Regions from separate parts of the Bartonella sp. HY761 genome, predicted to be linked through region 3. Evidence: predicted binding sites of a transcription regulator. Region 3 holds the regulator's gene; each other region holds the start of a gene.
The links. The regulator PhoB, encoded in region 3, activates phosphate uptake and scavenging genes when phosphate is short. The targets are predictions, from matches to a motif close to TGTCATNNANCTGTCAT.
Positions count from the first base shown of each region.

Region 1 (5,901 bases), 430 kb from region 3:
GCACATTTTAGGACTACATTTTGTCAATCCATAGTTCTAATTATAACACGAGCACAAATTGCATGTGTTGTATGGAGTGATTGATTTGAATAAGGCGCCTAATTTTTCTCAAAAACCAGCTGTAAAACGCGATACTCGTATTGATGTATTGCGGGCTTTGGCGCTTTTGACCATTTTTATCAACCATGTTCCTGGCAATATTTACGAAATATTTACCCATAAGAATTTTGGCTTTTCTGATTCGGCAGAGGCTTTTGTTTTAATGTCTGGTATTGCGGTTGGTCTTGCTTATGGTAAAAAATTTGTACCTGGTAATCGCTTGTTGCTGACTTTGAAAATGTGGAAACGTAGTTTTACACTTTATTCGGCACATATTTTAACCACGCTTGTCACTATTGCAATTTTTTGTGGTGCAGCCTTATTTATGCATCATCCCAATTTGTTAACCCAAATCAATATTGCACCTTTGATGAAAGAGCCTGCAAAAGCAATTTTTGGCATTGTAACGCTTGGTCATCAATTGGGATATAATAATATTTTGTCGCTTTATCTGCTGTTGATGCTTGCCGCACCTTTGATGCTGTTTTTAGCACGTAAAAGCCTTGCTTTACTTTTAGTGGTTTCTGGTAGCCTCTACTTATTTTCTGCGCTTTATGGTGTTGCGCCAATTAACTATCCTAATGCCGGTGTTTGGTTTTTAAATCCGCTCTCTTGGCAATTTTTGTTTGTTATTGGCGTTGTTGTGACTATGCATATCAAAAATGGCGGCAAATTACCAGCTCACCCTATGCTTGTCTTATCTGCAATTGGTTATTTGCTTCTTTCATTTTTTTGGGTAAAGGCTAGCCTTTGGTGGATTGACCCAACAATGGGATTACCGCACCGTTTAACTGGTTTTGATAAGACATATGAATCTTTACCACGTCTTTTACATGTTTTAGTGCTTGCCTATGTTATTGCAATTTTCCCACGCATTTCTAACTTTTTCCGCTGTTTGCCAACTAATCCATTAGCCATTTTGGGTAAATATAGTCTTGCCGTATTTGTTACTGGTACTATTTTGGCTATGGCAGCACAGGTGTTGAAGCAAGTTAATCCAGGCGGTTTGGTTTTTGATAGTTTGCTCATTGCAACAGGTATTGTTGTGCAATTTACTATTGCTTATTATTTTGAATGGCTTGCAATGATTAAGCTTGCAGCAAAACAAAAGCAGGTGGAAGTTGTACCAGTTGGTGCAACAACAACCGATGGCGAAATTTCACTACCACAACCTATCGCCAATGTCCTTAAAGCCAGTTAATCTTTATTAACCTTCATTTTGCTTAATTGTGTGCAATTGTTTTCTAATATGCCTTTCAAGGTGAAATGCTATTATAAAAGGCGATAATTGATGCATGGAATCGCTAGAAAGATTGTTTTGCCATCCAGAGTTTGGGGCTTTGTTGGTGGTTAAATTATAATTACTATTTGATTTACGTGTTATTTTATAAATAAAATTCAAAAATGAAGGAACCAATTTCGGGCAGCTTGCGTTGAATATGCAATAATTGGGTTGTTTTGAATATCATCAATAATGCAAATACTTTTGTATTACTCAGTTGATTGATAGTTCTGCATGTGGTGTTTTTTTAAATGCCAATAGCGATATAACCTGTTTTCAACCAAGAATAGTTGATGCAATTGTTTTAAAAGCAATTTGCCTTAAATATGCTTGACTTTTTTGCTTCAATAAAGGTCTTTAATATGAATATGGTAGCCGCATGGCCTAAGGATAGTCAACAGGTGGGATCGCATCCGTCAAACCGCGCAGATAGATCAGGCAACATGGTTGTATTAATGGAGCATGAGGCTTTTAATACAACATTCAAAGCACTTTATCAGCGTGGCATGCAATTAATTGAAGAAGTTGGTCATTATATTAATGAAGATGGTCGCGCGGCTATGTGTTGTTTGCCAGATGATGCTGCAGCTCTATATTCAACGGAAGCTATCCATTTAGGTTCACGTTTGATGCAGGTTGCTTCATGGCTATTGCTAGAGCGTGCTTTGCGTGATCGCGATATGAAGCCAGATTACGTTGCCAAAGAAAAGAAAAAAATCAAACTAAATTTAGAATATCCGAATTTTGATCATGAAGCATGGAACGAATTACCAGAAAAATTTCGTGATTTAGTAACTGAGTCCATACAATTGCTTGAACGTGTGCGTCATCTCAACAATGAAGATGATATTTTTGAGCAGAAAAATGAAAGCGCTGATGTGATAAAATCGCAGTTGATCCGTCTTGAGCAGGCTTTTGGTGTTAAAAACTAAATAAAAATTATCCTTAGATAATTGTTGTCTTAAATAATTTGGATGAGTTGATCCAAATTATCTAAGATTTTTATTGATTTATAGACAAGCAATTTTTGAATGAATGCTGCATTGCTTGGTGTTGTAAAACCAACAGCTCAGTGTTTGGAATGCTAACTTTAAGGCTTGTGGTATTCAAAATATGCTTTTTCCAATCTATTAAAATGCCTAGATTTTATATCTAGGCATTTATGGATAAAAGAAATTTAAAATATTTTAACCGCCAGCTTGTGATAAAGCGAGCGGAATAATACGGGCATTTTTTGTTTGCTCGTCACTATTTTGTGGTGCATCTACCGCCTTAAATGGAATGCCCAGCGCAGTCCAAGTCTCAATTAAAGCTTCCTTTAGGTCCTCAATCAATGCATCGCTATGATAAGGTGTTGGCGTAATGCGTAAACGCTCAGTGCCGCGAGGTACTGTTGGGTAATTGATTGGCTGAATATAAATATTGTGCTTTTCTAACAAGCGGTCAGTTGCCTTTTTGCAAAGATCAGGATTGCCAACCAAAATTGGCACTATGTGGGTTTCTGATGGCATAACAGGAAAGCCAGCTTCGCCCAAAACATCCTTAGCTTGCTGCGCTTGGCGTTGTTGCATGTCACGCTCAACTTGTGATGTTTTTAAATGACGAATAGCCGCCGTTGCTGCTGCCGCAATTGCTGGTGGTAGAGCTGTCGTGAAAATAAAGCCTGGAGCATAAGAGCGAACGGCATCAATAATTGCTTTATTACCAGTAATGTAACCACCTAGCGCACCAAAGGCTTTTGCTAAGGTGCCTTCAATAATATCTATGCGGTTGCAAAGATTGTCTCGGTCAGTAATACCGCCGCCGCGCTTGCCATACATGCCAACAGCATGAACTTCATCAATATAGGTCATCGCATTATATTTGTCTGCAAGATCAGCAATTGCTTCAATTGGTGCAATGTCGCCATCCATGGAGTAAACCGACTCAAAGGCAATAAGTTTCGCACGTTCATTGCCTGCAGCTTTTAACAAGCTTTCCAAATGTTCTAAATCATTATGGCGAAAAATCTTTTTCTCTGCACCTGAGCGACGCACCCCTTCAATCATCGAGGCATGGTTAAGCTCGTCAGAAAGGATAAGGCAATCGGGAAGAAGGCGCCCTATAGTAGAAATAGCGGCTTCATTGGATACAAAGCCTGAGGTAAAGACAAGACCCGCTTCTTTATTGTGAAGGTCGGCAAGCTCGTTTTCAAGTTCTACCAAAGGGTGGTTATTGCCAGAAATATTGCGTGTGCCACCTGCGCCGGCGCCAGTATTACTGGCGGTTGCACACATAGCTTCAATGACTTTAGGGTGTTGCCCCATACCTAGATAATCATTAGAACACCAAATTGTAATTTCGCGCTTTTGGCCGCCATTGCGCCAGAGTGCACGTGGAAATGCGCCAACAATTCTTTCAATATCGGCAAACACACGATAGCGTTTTTCCTGATGTAATTGGTCAATTGAGTCTTGGAAAAACTTATTATAGTCCATCTTTTAAAGCTCCCGGCAATCGGCGAGAAAATCTTCTACAATTTGGTCGTCAATGATAGCGTTGTCATTATAGATTAATAAAAGCAAACATACATTGCTTATTGTGTTAGTGCTTTGGCATCAATAGCAGCAATAAAACAGGTGTTTTTTTGTCGCATATGTCCTTATACCCGATTTTATTGGAGTTATTCTAATAAAGTCAAGGGTAAACACAAAGCGTGACGTTAAAATGATTAAATTTTAGCGATATTTTGGCAAAATCTATCCTGTTGGGTTGTTAGATAAGCAATTGCAGTTGGCGCTTACAATAAGTGCTTTTATCGACAACGAGTTCTATGGAATAAAACTTCGCGACATTGTCATGCGCATGTAACATCAATGGTTGATGCATAAAATAAGTAAAATTGTTGATAGAAATAATAATGATTTTTCAATTGTTTTATTTCCTAAAGCCACGTTATCAAGGGTTAGTCATGTTTTGTTTTCGTTTATCATTTACTGCCATTGCCTTGCTTTTGGCTACAAGCTATGCCCAAAGTGAAGAAGTGTTTAATCGGATTGCAAGTTTTCCGGTTCATCACAATCAGGCTGATAAAGCCACCAAGACTTCAGCTGAGATTATATCGGCAAGTGAAGACGGTAATGTATTGGTCTATTCGGATAGCCCATCAGGTGCGATTGGATTTATCGATATAGCCGATCCCCAAAAGCCGCAGCCCTTAGGATTGGTTAAAACCGATGGTGAGCCGACATCTGTTGTTTTTGCCGGTAAAAATGTGCTTGCGGCAATCAATACTTCAAAATCTTTTAAAGATCCGTCAGGCGAATTATTGACAATTGATTTCGAAAAAAAGTCGATAGAGGCGAAATGTGATCTTGGTGGGCAACCAGATTCAATCGCGGTTAATCATGATAAAACTCTACTCGCTATTGCTATTGAAAATGAACGTGACGAAGATTTAAATGATGGAGCTTTGCCGCAGATGCCCGCGGGTTTTCTAATTCTTGGTAGCATTAAAAATGGCGTGGTTGATTGTTCTAGTTTAAAAAGAATTGACTTAACCGGCCTTGCCACCATTGCTCCAGAGGATCCGGAGCCTGAATTTGTTAGCTTTAATAGCAAAAATGAAGTGGCAGTAACCTTGCAGGAAAATAATCATATTGTGATTGTTGATGGCGTAAGTGGAAAAATTCTTTCGCATTTTTCGGCTGGTAGTGCAGATCTTGAGAATGTAGATATGAAAAAAGATGGTCGTCTTGATTATTCTCAAAATGCGACAGGAATTTTACGTGAACCAGATGCGGTAAAATGGCTGGACGATGATCGTATCATTATCGCCAATGAGGGCGACTATAAGGGCGGTTCACGCGGTTTTACTGTTTTTGATAAAAGTGGCAAGCTTTTGTTTGAAAGTGGTTCGTCCTATGAGCATATTTTAGCCCGTGCAGGGCATTTTCCAGAAAGTCGCGCTGATAAAAAAGGGGTGGAACCAGAAGGCCTTGAAGTTGCCCGCTTTGGCGATGTTAATTATATATTTGTTTTAGCAGAGCGCGGCAATGCAGTTGGTGTCTATAAAGATACAGGTGCCGAACCTGAGTTTGTACAAGTTTTGCCATCGGGCATTGCACCAGAATCGGCAGTTGCAATACCGTCTCGTAAATTATTGGTAACTGCAAATGAGGCTGATCTTGGTGAAGATGGTGGACCGCGCTCTCATGTGATGATTTATGAACTTCAACAAGCAAAAGCGAATTATCCAACGCTTGTTTCCAAAGACAAAGGTAAAGATATTATTGGTTGGGGTGCTTTGTCAGGGCTTGCGGCTTCAAGCGAAAAGCCCGGCCTTTTATATGCGGTAAGCGACTCTTTTTATAATGCCGCTCCGACAATTTATACCATAGACGCAACCACTAAGCCTGCAACAATCATTGACGCGGTTATTGTTAACGAAAATAACAAACCTGCTGCAAAACTTGATTTGGAAGCGATTGCGCTGGATGGTGAAGGGGGCTTTTATCTTGCTTCTGAAGGTAATCCTGAAA
Region 1 covers NZ_CP104887.1:2,514,663-2,520,563, reverse strand. The annotation lists gene N6A79_RS10920 (OpgC family protein) at 86-1,300, shown strand; gene N6A79_RS10915 (DUF1465 family protein) at 1,744-2,313, shown strand; gene hemA (5-aminolevulinate synthase) at 2,569-3,858, opposite strand; gene N6A79_RS10905 (esterase-like activity of phytase family protein) at 4,332-5,901, shown strand, end outside.
Region 1: the regulator PhoB is predicted to act here: its motif matches at 4,216-4,232, upstream of N6A79_RS10905 (esterase-like activity of phytase family protein).

Region 2 (5,901 bases), 410 kb from region 3:
ATTAAAAAACTGTTTAGATGAAAAAATATGAAATCTCATTGCACATTATTGAGTGAGATTATTGTGAATATGTAAATGCATCAAGCTCTCAGTTAGATAATTAAAAATCTATGTTTTTTTTATCGCTCCCTTAATTGCCAGATGGATAAGAGTAAAAAGGCTAATGAGGGCAGCAGCATAGATCAGATAAATAGAAATGCCAAAGGTTTGATTAATGTCAACGCCGTTTTTGGCAAGGCATGAATTAAATGCTGTATCGACACGTTTTGCTATCACGAAGAATATGCCAAATAATGAAGCAAAGCTGCAAACTATGTATGCGAAAATAGTGCTTAAAATTTCGTAGGCCGACATGATGATAAAAATAATGCCAAGGAGGATGCTTGCCCACATCATCGAATAGGAGCCAATACGCCACATCTTATATTGGTTCCGAAAAAGAAAACTAACACTGAGCACCAGTGGCAAGGCGACAAAAAGCAGCCAAATAATTGGACCAAATGTTGTTGCCCAAAGTGGGGTGCCGCTCCAAATAGTCAATTCGGGTTGGTTTTTTGGGTAATGATAGGTGGTGAATGCTGAGGCTATTATACAGATGATGACCGCAAAGCTTGCTACATTAAAAAAACGTTGTGATGGATTGTTCACGGCTTTAAGAGTTTCAAGATCGTTTTTTTCTTGCATTTTCGCCTCCTTTAATGTATTTGAACATAATTCAATGTTGAACGATGTTCAATATGAAAGAGAAATAAAGCAAATTTATGATATTATAATTTGAAATGTGTTGTGGAGTATTTAAAATTTTACATAATAAACAATTTGTTATATTTTTTAAGGAAATTAAGTGATTGTTTTGTGTTAAATGGAATCAAATAGGCGGATTGTTTACTTGTCGCTCGTCACTTGGTAAAAACCACTTATCATCTACGGATAAAGCGTGAATGCATATTAAGTCGAGGCAAGCACTCTAATCTTTTTTTAAATGCTATTGGCAGCAAAATTTAGGAATAAATTTTAACCCTTTGGAAACCATAAAATAGAAGAAAGCATTTTTTGGCTCAAAATATAAAACTTGATTTCATTGTTTAAATCAAATTTTACACTTATTGCCGACAATGATGCTGTTTTCTTTTAATCTTTCAGGTAATATGGTTAATCTTGACCACTGGAAATGTGAAAACAAAGCGGGGTTTATATTGGAGTTTTATAACGTGTTTTTAGGTCATTACATACGAAGCGGCACAAAAAAAATAATTACTGCTGCACTTTTATCAGCCGCATCATTTGCTGCGCTACCCGCTATGGCTGCCGATTATAATAGTGGCAATAGCTATAATAATAATGGCAGTGGCTATAATGATGGCATTGCTATGCCGCAAGAAAAAGCACATTTTTGGTCTGGTAACTGGTCGCTCACCTTAGGCGGTTCTGCTTATAGTGCGCCGAGCTATGAAGGTGATTCTAAAAACGAACTTAAGTTTGCGCCCATTTTTTCGATCGGTCGTACTGGTTCTGAAGCACGCTTTTCTTCACGAAATGATAATCCTTCCTTTGGTCTCATTTCCTCGGGTCCATTTAATGCCGGTATTGTTGGCAAGATTATTTGGCAACGCGATGGTGGCACATCCGACGATCTTAAAGGCATGAAGCGCGTAAAACTTGGCGGCGAAGCAGGTCTTTTTGCTGAACTTTATCCAGTTGATTGGATGCGCGCCCGTGTTGAAGTGCGCCATGGTATCCGCTCTCACCAAGGTGTTGTTGCCGATATTGCTGTTGATGCTTTCCACGATGTTACGCCAACCGTTCGCGTGTCGGCAGGCCCAAGAATGTTTGTTGCTTCAAAGGATTATTATAAAGCCTTCTATGGTGTCGATGAAATTCGTGCACCATTAACCGGCCTCAAGCCCTATAATCCAAAGGGCGGCATTGGTTCTGTTGGTGCTGGCGGTGCTGTGACTTGGAAAACCACTGATAAGATTACCACCAGTCTTTTTGCTGAATATGATCGCTTAACTGGCCCTTCTGCTGATTCTAGCCTAGTTAAGCAACGCGGCTCTAAAAATCAATTCACCGTTGGTGTATCAGGCAGCTACCGTTTTGACTTCACTCTTGATTAAGAGTTAAACATTAAGGCATAAATAAAGCGCTTGTGTTTGTTGAACACAAGCGCTTTATTTATTTTTGAGATATGATTACCGCGATTATTAGACTTAATGGGCGGTATTTTTTTCTCTATAGGCATCAATGGCTGTTTTAATCGCTATACGAGCAGCCACCGCATCCTCAAAGCCATTTAACTCGACTTTTTTGCGCCCTTCGGGTAAATTTTTGTAAATGGCGAAAAATTGCTCAAGCCGCAAAACTTCTATTTTTGGCAAGTCTTTAAGTTCTTTTATATTGTCATAGGTTGGATCAATTTTTGATGTTGGTACGGCAACAATTTTATCATCGGCTTCGCCGCCATCAATCATTTTTAATATGCCTATGGGGCGTACTTTAATCGCTGCACCTGGCATAATTGGGCTGCGAGTATAAACAATGACGTCAAGAGGATCGCCATCACCTGCAAGACTGCTTGGCACCGAACCATAATTGGCAGGATAAACCACAGGCATAGATTGGAAGCGGTCAACAAAAATAAGCCCGCTTTCTTTATCAATTTCATATTTTACATTACTGCCTTGCGGTATTTCAATGACGGCGACAAATTCGTCTGGAACCTTGTTACTTTGCGGTAAGCGGTCAAGATGTACTTGTGCAAAAGCAGATAAAGCAGACATAGACAGCAGCGCCCCAATTGCGCAAATACGAAAAATTTTTAACATAATAACCTCGACATTCCAAATACAGTCAAGTGTTATCGTTACGACATTGCAGTTTCATGACAAAACTATGTGGCGATGGGGCAAGCTTGTTTATATGGAGCTGTTGTGACAATTATTGCAGCGTGATTATCATCACAATAGTCAGATTTTCAGCCTGTTTAGCTTCTTCCTCTTGAAAATTTATTTAACCAACGACGTATGAGATAATTAGCAATAGAGCCTGTAGGAGGAAGACTAAAGTTCTGCGGATGCTCTTCAAGCAGCATGGTCTTCACTTCACTACGGTCAAACCACTGGGCCTGCTCAATTTCACTATCATCAATTATAATATTATTATCAAGGGCATCAGCAAAACTACCAAGCATTAAGGCTTGGGGAAAAGGCCATGGTTGGCTTGCAATATAGGTGACTTCACCAATTTTAATCTGCACTTCTTCAAATACTTCGCGGCGTACCGCTGCTTCAAATGTTTCACCCTGTTCGATAAAGCCTGCAAGACAGGAAAAGCGCTTTTCAGTAAAATTATGATTATGGGCCAAAAGGCATTTATCGCGTCGTGTTACCAACATGATGGCAATAGGATCAACCCGTGGGAAATGCTCCGCTCCGCAACGGCTACAACTGCGACGATTGCCGCCACCACGCATCAAGGTTTCATTGCCGCAACGCGCACAAAAGCCATTATTATCATGCCAATTTAAAAGCGATGAAGCTTGCGCCAAAGCACCCACCAATGGTGGTGCAATTTTTGTATCAGTATAAAGGTTGCGTAAATTACTGGCAGTAAACGGTTCGGTTAAATCATCAATCTTGATATCACTATGGGCCGCGAGAATCGAACGGCCACGATATTGCCCGAGATAAACGGCACTTTTCCAATTGGGATCAAATTGCTGGACTTCGCCAAGAGTAAGTAATGGCGTATCTTCCTTTTGTACAGCAAGACCATTTATAAACAATATTACTAAGCTTTCGTCAGATTTTAGTGCAAGCTCCACACAATCGTCGCTGCGCTTTTCGCTATCGCGGATAATTGGATTGCCAGTAAAAGCAATATTTGAAAAAGAAATTGGTGCTGGCATATCATTCCCCCGAAAACTGCAATATCACAAATAAAAGAATGCCTTGACGTTTACAGGCCAACTTGAAAAAGCCTACTTGGTCCGAAGCAAAGATGAACAGATTTTACAGAGCAAAGCATCTTGTGTTCGCTCGTTCTATTCTACATATGGCAGCATTTAAAAATTTCATCAGCAAAGACAAAAATTTTAAAATGATCGATATTTAAATGCTATTAAATAGGTTAGTCGTTTTTTCGGCTATAGATTAACATCTTGTAAATTATATTTAAAATCATATAATCTTTGCTTCTCAAAGCTATGCTGCAACTTTATTTTCTTTTTTAATTAAGCACATCTTTGCCTAAAGCATGTTTGATTTTATCCATTACAGTAAAGGCAGCCTCATCATCATAAGCTATTTTTCCTGCAACGCCCCAAACTGGTCCTGGCCAATTTACATCATTTTCATGGCGGGCAATAATATGAATATGCAATTGGCGCACAATATTGCCAAGCGCACCGGTGTTGATTTTTGCATCGGGGAAAATATTATGCAAGGCTTGCGATACACTCATCATCTCAGCAAATATCGCGCTTTGGCTGGTTTGATCTAGCATGTGTAATTCAACCACATTAGCGATTCTTGGAATAAGAACTAACCAAGGCCAACGGCTATCATCAAGCAGGCGTAAATCACAAATTTTTAAGGAACATATTAGTTTTGTGTCGTTTTCTAAGCGTTTATCAAGGGAAAATTGGCTATTCATTGTATTTTCTTACCATTTTTTAAAAATCAATACTTGCTTTTTGCGCCCAAATTGACGATATGACAAGTGGGAAGCTGGTGGTGGACGAACCACTCGCCAATCGGGTCAGGTCCGGAAGGAAGCAGCCCTAACGAATCTGGGTCGGGTCACCGTGCCAGTTTCCCACCTTTGTAAGGTTTGCAGCAAATCAAATATTCTTTAGGATATCGATATTTCAGCTGTGTAAAGCGCATTTTTTTTGCAAATAAATAAATTGCAAAGCTGTTGGCAAAATGCCATAAATCTAGAAATATTTTAGCCAACCTTTTTTCAGATATTTGGATTGATAGCATGGACAATAATACGGCAGAACAAGCTTATCGCGTTCTTGCCCGCAAATATCGTCCGCAAGATTTTTCTGATCTTATCGGTCAAGAGCCGATGGTGCGCACCCTAACCAATGCCTTTGAGGCGGGGCGCATTGCGCAAGCATGGATGCTGACTGGTGTACGCGGTGTGGGTAAAACTACTACAGCTCGTATTTTGGCGCGCGCTCTTAATTATAAGACCGATACTATCGACCGCCCAACCATTGACCTATCAGTGATGGGTGAACATTGCCAAGCAATTATGGAAGGGCGCCATGTCGATGTGGTAGAAATGGATGCTGCCTCCCATACCGGTATTGATGATATTCGTGAAATTATTGAGCAAGTGCGTTATCGCCCTGTTTCAGCACGCTATAAAGTCTATATCATTGATGAGGTGCATATGCTTTCAACGCAGGCCTTTAATGGTCTGCTTAAAACATTGGAAGAACCGCCACCCCATGTGAAGTTTATTTTTGCAACCACCGAAATTCGTAAAGTTCCAATTACAGTATTAAGTCGGTGTCAGCGCTTTGATTTGCGCCGCATTGATTCTGCTACCTTGACGCAGCATTTGCAAAAAATTTCGAGTGCCGAGAATATCACTGTTGATAGTGAAGCTTTGGCGATGATTGCGCGCGCTGGTGAGGGATCGGTGCGCGATGCCTTGTCTATTCTGGATCAAGCTATTGCTCACGGTGCTGGCAGTGTTCATATTGAAGCGGTTCGCTCAATGCTTGGCCTTGCTGATCGCGCTCGTATTATCGATTTATTCGAGCTTATTATGAGCGGTAATATTGCCAGTGCTTTGCAAGAATTTAAAGGCCAATATGATGCCGGTGCTGATCCGATAGTGATTTTAACCGAGCTTGCGGACTTCAATCACTTGGTAACCCGCTTG
Region 2 covers NZ_CP104887.1:3,350,531-3,356,431, forward strand. The annotation lists gene N6A79_RS14390 (hypothetical protein) at 109-684, opposite strand; gene N6A79_RS14395 (MipA/OmpV family protein) at 1,302-2,117, shown strand; gene N6A79_RS14400 (inorganic diphosphatase) at 2,211-2,780, opposite strand; gene nudC (NAD(+) diphosphatase) at 2,984-3,907, opposite strand; gene N6A79_RS14410 (HIT domain-containing protein) at 4,228-4,653, opposite strand; RNA gene ffs (signal recognition particle sRNA small type) at 4,723-4,819, shown strand; gene N6A79_RS14420 (DNA polymerase III subunit gamma/tau) at 4,984-5,901, shown strand, end outside.
Region 2: the regulator PhoB is predicted to act here: its motif matches at 2,871-2,887, upstream of N6A79_RS14400 (inorganic diphosphatase).

Region 3 (5,901 bases):
CAGGAATTGCATAACCAAGGGCAACAGTCTCTTCATGCTCGGCACGCGGCGATGGCATTGGCACGGGGACATGCTCGATAATTGCTGCAACCGCATCCTGTCGCACTGCATGAGTTTGTGATTGACTAGCGATTGGTGCAGCTTCACGCATAGCAACTTGCTGCATTGCAACAGGCTTAGCTGTTTCAATGTTTTGGGCAACTGCAATGGCTTCGCTACGAGTTTCAGCTTCTTGACGGATAACGCGATCAAATTTCGGCGCTGCGCCGTTCTTTTCCTGAGCAAAGGCTAAAGCAACATTATAAGGCTGATCATTAACTGCAAGCTGCAAATTGCCATCGCGGCCACGTTTTTCATAAAACGCATTGCCACCGGCAACCAAAGTATAATGCATATTGCGATAAGGGAATTTAAGACCAGCAGTATGGAAGAACATAGCATTCTTCAATTTTTGGTGGCGTTCACCGCGCAATACGGCATCAGCAGCAGCTTGAACATCAGGCATAGCTTTAGAATTCATTGGACGGGTCAATACGCCTGGCGCAAATTGCTTAGGCTGACCAACTACGGCACAAATGGTCTTTGGATAATGACTTGAATTTACGCGGTTCATAACCACAGTACCAACAGCAATCATGCCTTCACGGCTAGAACGGTTAGACTCAAAAAACATTGCGCGCTCTAAACAAGTGCGCTCACTTAATGGGTAAGAATAAGTCTTTTCACCACCAAGGCTTGCAATGCTCTTCCCACTATTGGAACAACCTGTAACAACAAGCGGAGCAAGCAATACTCCCACCAGTGCCATCCATTTCGCTTTAATTGAAAACCGCAATAGACTTCTCACTCTTTAATTTATCCAAGGCATAGTGCCGGATTACACAATCGTAATATATATGGCGAAAAAAAGGCAAAATGGCAATTTTGTCATAAAAAACACCAAATCAACGCAATATAATCGCTTTATACTCAATTTTGGCGTTATGTTCCTAAATAAAAGTTAATGACAGCACTGCGCTACAAAACCAATGCTAAAACATGTTCTTATGTTTAAGAAAGAGTTAACATCCACATATTTAATCCAATTCTAAAACAAATTATGCAATTTTAACGTAGCATAGATCTGGCGCCCAAGCACTTATCCGAATGAATAGCCAGTGCCACGCACTGTGCGAATAAGATCTTTTTCACCAATATTAATCGCTTTACGCAACCGGCGAATATGAACATCGACCGTACGGTCATCAACAAAATTATCATTGCCCCACACTGCATCTAATAATTGCGTTCGCGTAAAGACGCGACCAGGTGCCATCATAAAAAACTCAAGCAAGCGAAATTCTGTCGGCCCTAGTTTTACTTCAACATCTTTGAAAAAAACGCGGTGCTGTTGCCGATCAAGAGTTAAATCATTATTGGACAAAACATGCGCCAAAGTACTTGGATTAACCCGCCGCAATAATGCTTTAACGCGTGCCATTAATTCTGGTATTGAAAATGGCTTAGTCACATAATCATCAGCGCCCACCGACAATCCGCGTACACGCTCATTTTCTTCGCCGCGCGCAGTTAGCATAATAATCGGTAAATGAGCGGTTGAATCACGCTGGCGCAAGCGGCGGCATAATTCTATGCCGGATAGTCCAGGTAACATCCAATCCAGCAAAACAAGGTCAGGTCGGTTTTCCTCCAACTCGAACTCGGCGTCATCCCCCCGCATAATGACTCGCACCTTATAGCCCTCAGCTTCAAGATTGTAGCGCAATAAGATTGTTAGTGCATCTTCATCTTCAACAACCGCAACTTCTGGTACTCGCGCCATATTTTCCACGTCCCTCACAAAAAACCATGAGTGGTTAATCAAACATACAATAATTCTATGGCTCAATATAATTTTTCACAGGTATTTATGCTGTGACATGCCATAACAATATTGTTCGTGATCCCCCTCATGGATATCACGTCTAAAAATCTAATATTTTAGGCCTATTAAGAATAAATATTCACTCCAACATTTTTAACGAGCTGATATATTCTATTGTTACCCTTAATCCTTATATGGGAAAGTCCACTCCCCCAATATGAAACCAAAGTCTTATTTTTGTTCCAATTCTTCCGTCACCAAAGTATGAGTTAAATCTTCGCGGTGTCGTTCATTGGTCGGATAATTACCACTGATGATATAATGAACCGTCTCAGCAATATTGGTCGCATGATCGCCAATGCGCTCAATATTTTTGGCGCAAAATAATAAATGCGTACAAGCCGTAATATTGCGCGGATCTTCCATCATATAGGTCAACAATTCACGGAACAGCGATGTATAGATAGCATCTAGTTCCTCATCTTTCTTGCGCACAATATCAATGCGCTCAAGCGAGCGCATGGAATAGGCATCAAGGACCTCTTTCAACTGGTTTACAGCAAGAGACGCGAAATTTTCCAAGCCACGATAAAACGAAGTTGGTTGACGATTTTCAGAAATCGCTGCAGCACGCTTGCCAATATTCTTCGCCATGTCACCAACGCGCTCCAAGTCGGCAGCAATGCGAATAGCGCCAACAACTTCACGCAAATCAATCGCCATTGGTTGGCGCTTAGCAATGATTGTCACTGCACGTTCGTCAATTTCGCGTTCAGCTTCATCAAGAATACGATCTTCTGCTACAACCTCATCAGCAAGCATTAAATCGTCACGAATAATAGCATCGACCGAGCGTTCCACCATGCGTTCCGCATAGCCACCCATCTCGCCAATTCGTTGGGTTAAATACTGCAATTCTTCATCGAAAGAGCGAACAATATGCGTAGGCATGAGCTTTATCCCTTATAAATCAGCCAAAACGGCCCGTAATATAATCTTGAGTCCGTTGTTCCTTAGGCGATGTAAACATCATCTCAGTTTCACCAACCTCGACCAAATCACCCAAATGGAACATTGCAGTAAATTGCGAAACACGCGCCGCTTGCTGCATCGAGTGCGTCACAATAACAATTGTATAATTTTGGCGTAAATCGTCGATGAGTTCTTCAATACGGGCGGTCGCAATCGGATCAAGCGCCGAGCATGGCTCATCCATCAAAATGACTTCGGGGCTAACAGCAATAGCACGCGCAATGCAAAGACGCTGCTGTTGGCCACCAGAAAGACCCGTTCCAGGCTCTTTCAAGCGATCTTTAACCTCTTCAAAAAGACCAGCTTTAATAAGACTTTTTTCAACGATTTCATCAAGCGCGGCTGCATTTTTAGCCAAACCATGAATACGCGGACCATAGGCCACATTTTCATAAATAGATTTTGGAAAAGGATTTGGTTTTTGGAACACCATACCAACCCTTGCGCGTAGCTCGACAACGTCAATACTAGGATCATAAATATCCTCATTATCAAGGGTCAAAAGACCGGTTACGCGTGCACCGTCAATGGTATCATTCATACGATTAAGGCAACGAAGAAATGTCGATTTACCGCAACCTGATGGCCCAATCAAGGCCGTTACCATGTTTTCAGGCACATCAAGATTTACGCCGTGTAACGCTTCCTTGTCGCCATAAAAGACCCGCACATCTTGTCCACGCATTTTGATATTCATCTTGGGCTCCATCAGCCATTTCCTTTAAAAGTCTATTTGCCATATAATTTTAGTTTATCCCGAACTGGCTAAAATTAACGTCAAAAATTCACTTTAATACCTTAAAATTTGGTTTTGTTCCAACCGCTCACTACCAACGGCGCTCAAATCTGCGGCGCAAAATAACGGCTGTTATGTTCATCAAAGTCATAAAGGCAAGCAAAACAATAATACCACCCCATGCGCGCTCTTGAAAACCACGTTCAGCTTCAGAAATCCACATGAAGATTTGTACCGGCAATGCGGTTGCAGGATCATTCGGCGTTACCGGATAATTGGCAACAAACGCCACCATACCAATAAGCAATAATGGTGCGGTTTCACCTAAAGCGCGTGCCATGCCGATAATTGTACCCGTTAGTACTCCAGGTGCTGCCAATGGTAACACATGATGGAAAACCATTTGGGTTTTTGATGCACCCACACCAAGAGCCGCTGTGCGAATAGATGGTGGAACAGCACGTAAGGCAGAACGCGTCGCAATAATAATGGTTGGCAAGGTCATCAAGGTTAAAACAAGCCCACCAACCAATGAGGAAGAGCGCTTAATATCAAAATATTGACCAAAGAAATTGATAAAAATCGCAAGACCAAGCAAACCAAAAACAATCGAGGGAACAGCTGCAAGATTATTAATATTAACCTCAATTAGATCGTTGAACTTGTTTTTCTTGGCATATTCTTCCAAATAAATTGCAGCCGCAACACCAATTGGTAATGCCAGTATTAACACGATTAACATCATGTAAAGCGAACCAATGAAAGCGACACCAAGCCCAGCCATTTCAGGACGGCTTGATGGTGGATTAATAAAGAAGCCAGTATTAAAAGCTTTATATAGCGCGCCATCCTTAGCAAGTTCATTCATCCAAGCTACTTGCTGATCACTTACTTTTCGGTTTGTTTCAGGAGCTGAAAGATCAATATGGCCTTTATAGGCTTGGTCGATATCACTTGACGCTAATACTTTTACCGTTTGGGTTGAACCGATAATGCTTGGATCTTTAGTCACCATTTCACGCAATTGCACACGGACACCATCAGAAAACATCGCATTAATCTGGCGCAATTTAGCGCGGTCATCCAAGGAAACCTGCAACTGTTGAGCCAATGAGTTTCTAACCAATAACGGATAATTAGCTGTCAGCAAAACATTTGGATTGGTCGCCCGTTGATCTTTCGGATCAATAATCGCCTTATCAAGTTTGACAGATAGGATCATGGTCGTTTGCCCAAAAACCGTATAGCCATTTGATAGGATCGAGGTCATCAAAATTACGAGAAATAATATGCCAATTGCAATTGCTGATATGCCATAGGCCTTGAAACGACGTTCGGCACGATAGCGCTTTTTTAAACCAATATCACGACGAGGTTTTGGGGCGGCACTCATTGAGATCTCACTCATTCATATTGCTCCCGATATTTGCGCACAATGTAAAGGGCAAAAATATTAATAACAAGGGTGATAAAAAACAGCGTAATGCCTAGAGCAAAAGCAACGAGCGTTTGCGGCGAATTAAACTCAAGATCACCCGTTAGCTGGTTGACAATTTTAACGGTAATTGTGGTCATGGGTTCAAAAGGATTAATCGTAATATTAGCAGCAACACCAGCCGCCAAAACAACAATCATCGTTTCACCAATCGCACGTGAAGCAGTTAAAAGTAGCGCACCGACAATACCAGGCAAGGCGGCAGGTAATGTCACACGTTTGATTGTTTCAGATTGGGTAGCGCCTAAACCATAAGAACCATCACGCATTGCTTGCGGAACAGCGTTAATAATATCATCGGATAGGGACGACACAAAAGGAATAAGCATAATTCCCATCACAAGACCGGCGGTTAGCACACTTTGCGACATGATAAAGGCGTGACCACCAGCAAGTGCTGCTGAAATATCACGCAAAAATGGTCCAACCGTTAAAAGCGCAAACAAACCATAAACAATTGTGGGAATACCTGCCAAAATTTCCAAAAGTGGCTTAACAACGCTGCGTACCTTTGGCGAGGCATATTCTGACATATAAATAGCAGCAAAAAGACCAATGGGAACAGCAAAAAGCATTGCAACAAAGGCGATATAAAAAGTACCGGCGAGCAATGGCAAAAATCCAAACTGCCCAACAGCATCAGATCCTGCAGCTGAAAAGCGCGGATCCCAAACTGTGCCGAGGAAAAAATTACTTAACGGCACAGATTTAAAGAATGAAATCGTTTGAAATAGCATTGAGCAAACAATGCCGATCGTCGTAAAAATAGCAATA
Region 3 covers NZ_CP104887.1:2,942,702-2,948,602, forward strand. The annotation lists gene N6A79_RS12760 (cell wall hydrolase) at 1-808, opposite strand, end outside; gene phoB (phosphate regulon transcriptional regulator PhoB) at 1,139-1,822, opposite strand; gene phoU (phosphate signaling complex protein PhoU) at 2,096-2,815, opposite strand; gene pstB (phosphate ABC transporter ATP-binding protein PstB) at 2,835-3,593, opposite strand; gene pstA (phosphate ABC transporter permease PstA) at 3,724-5,040, opposite strand; gene pstC (phosphate ABC transporter permease subunit PstC) at 5,037-5,901, opposite strand, start outside.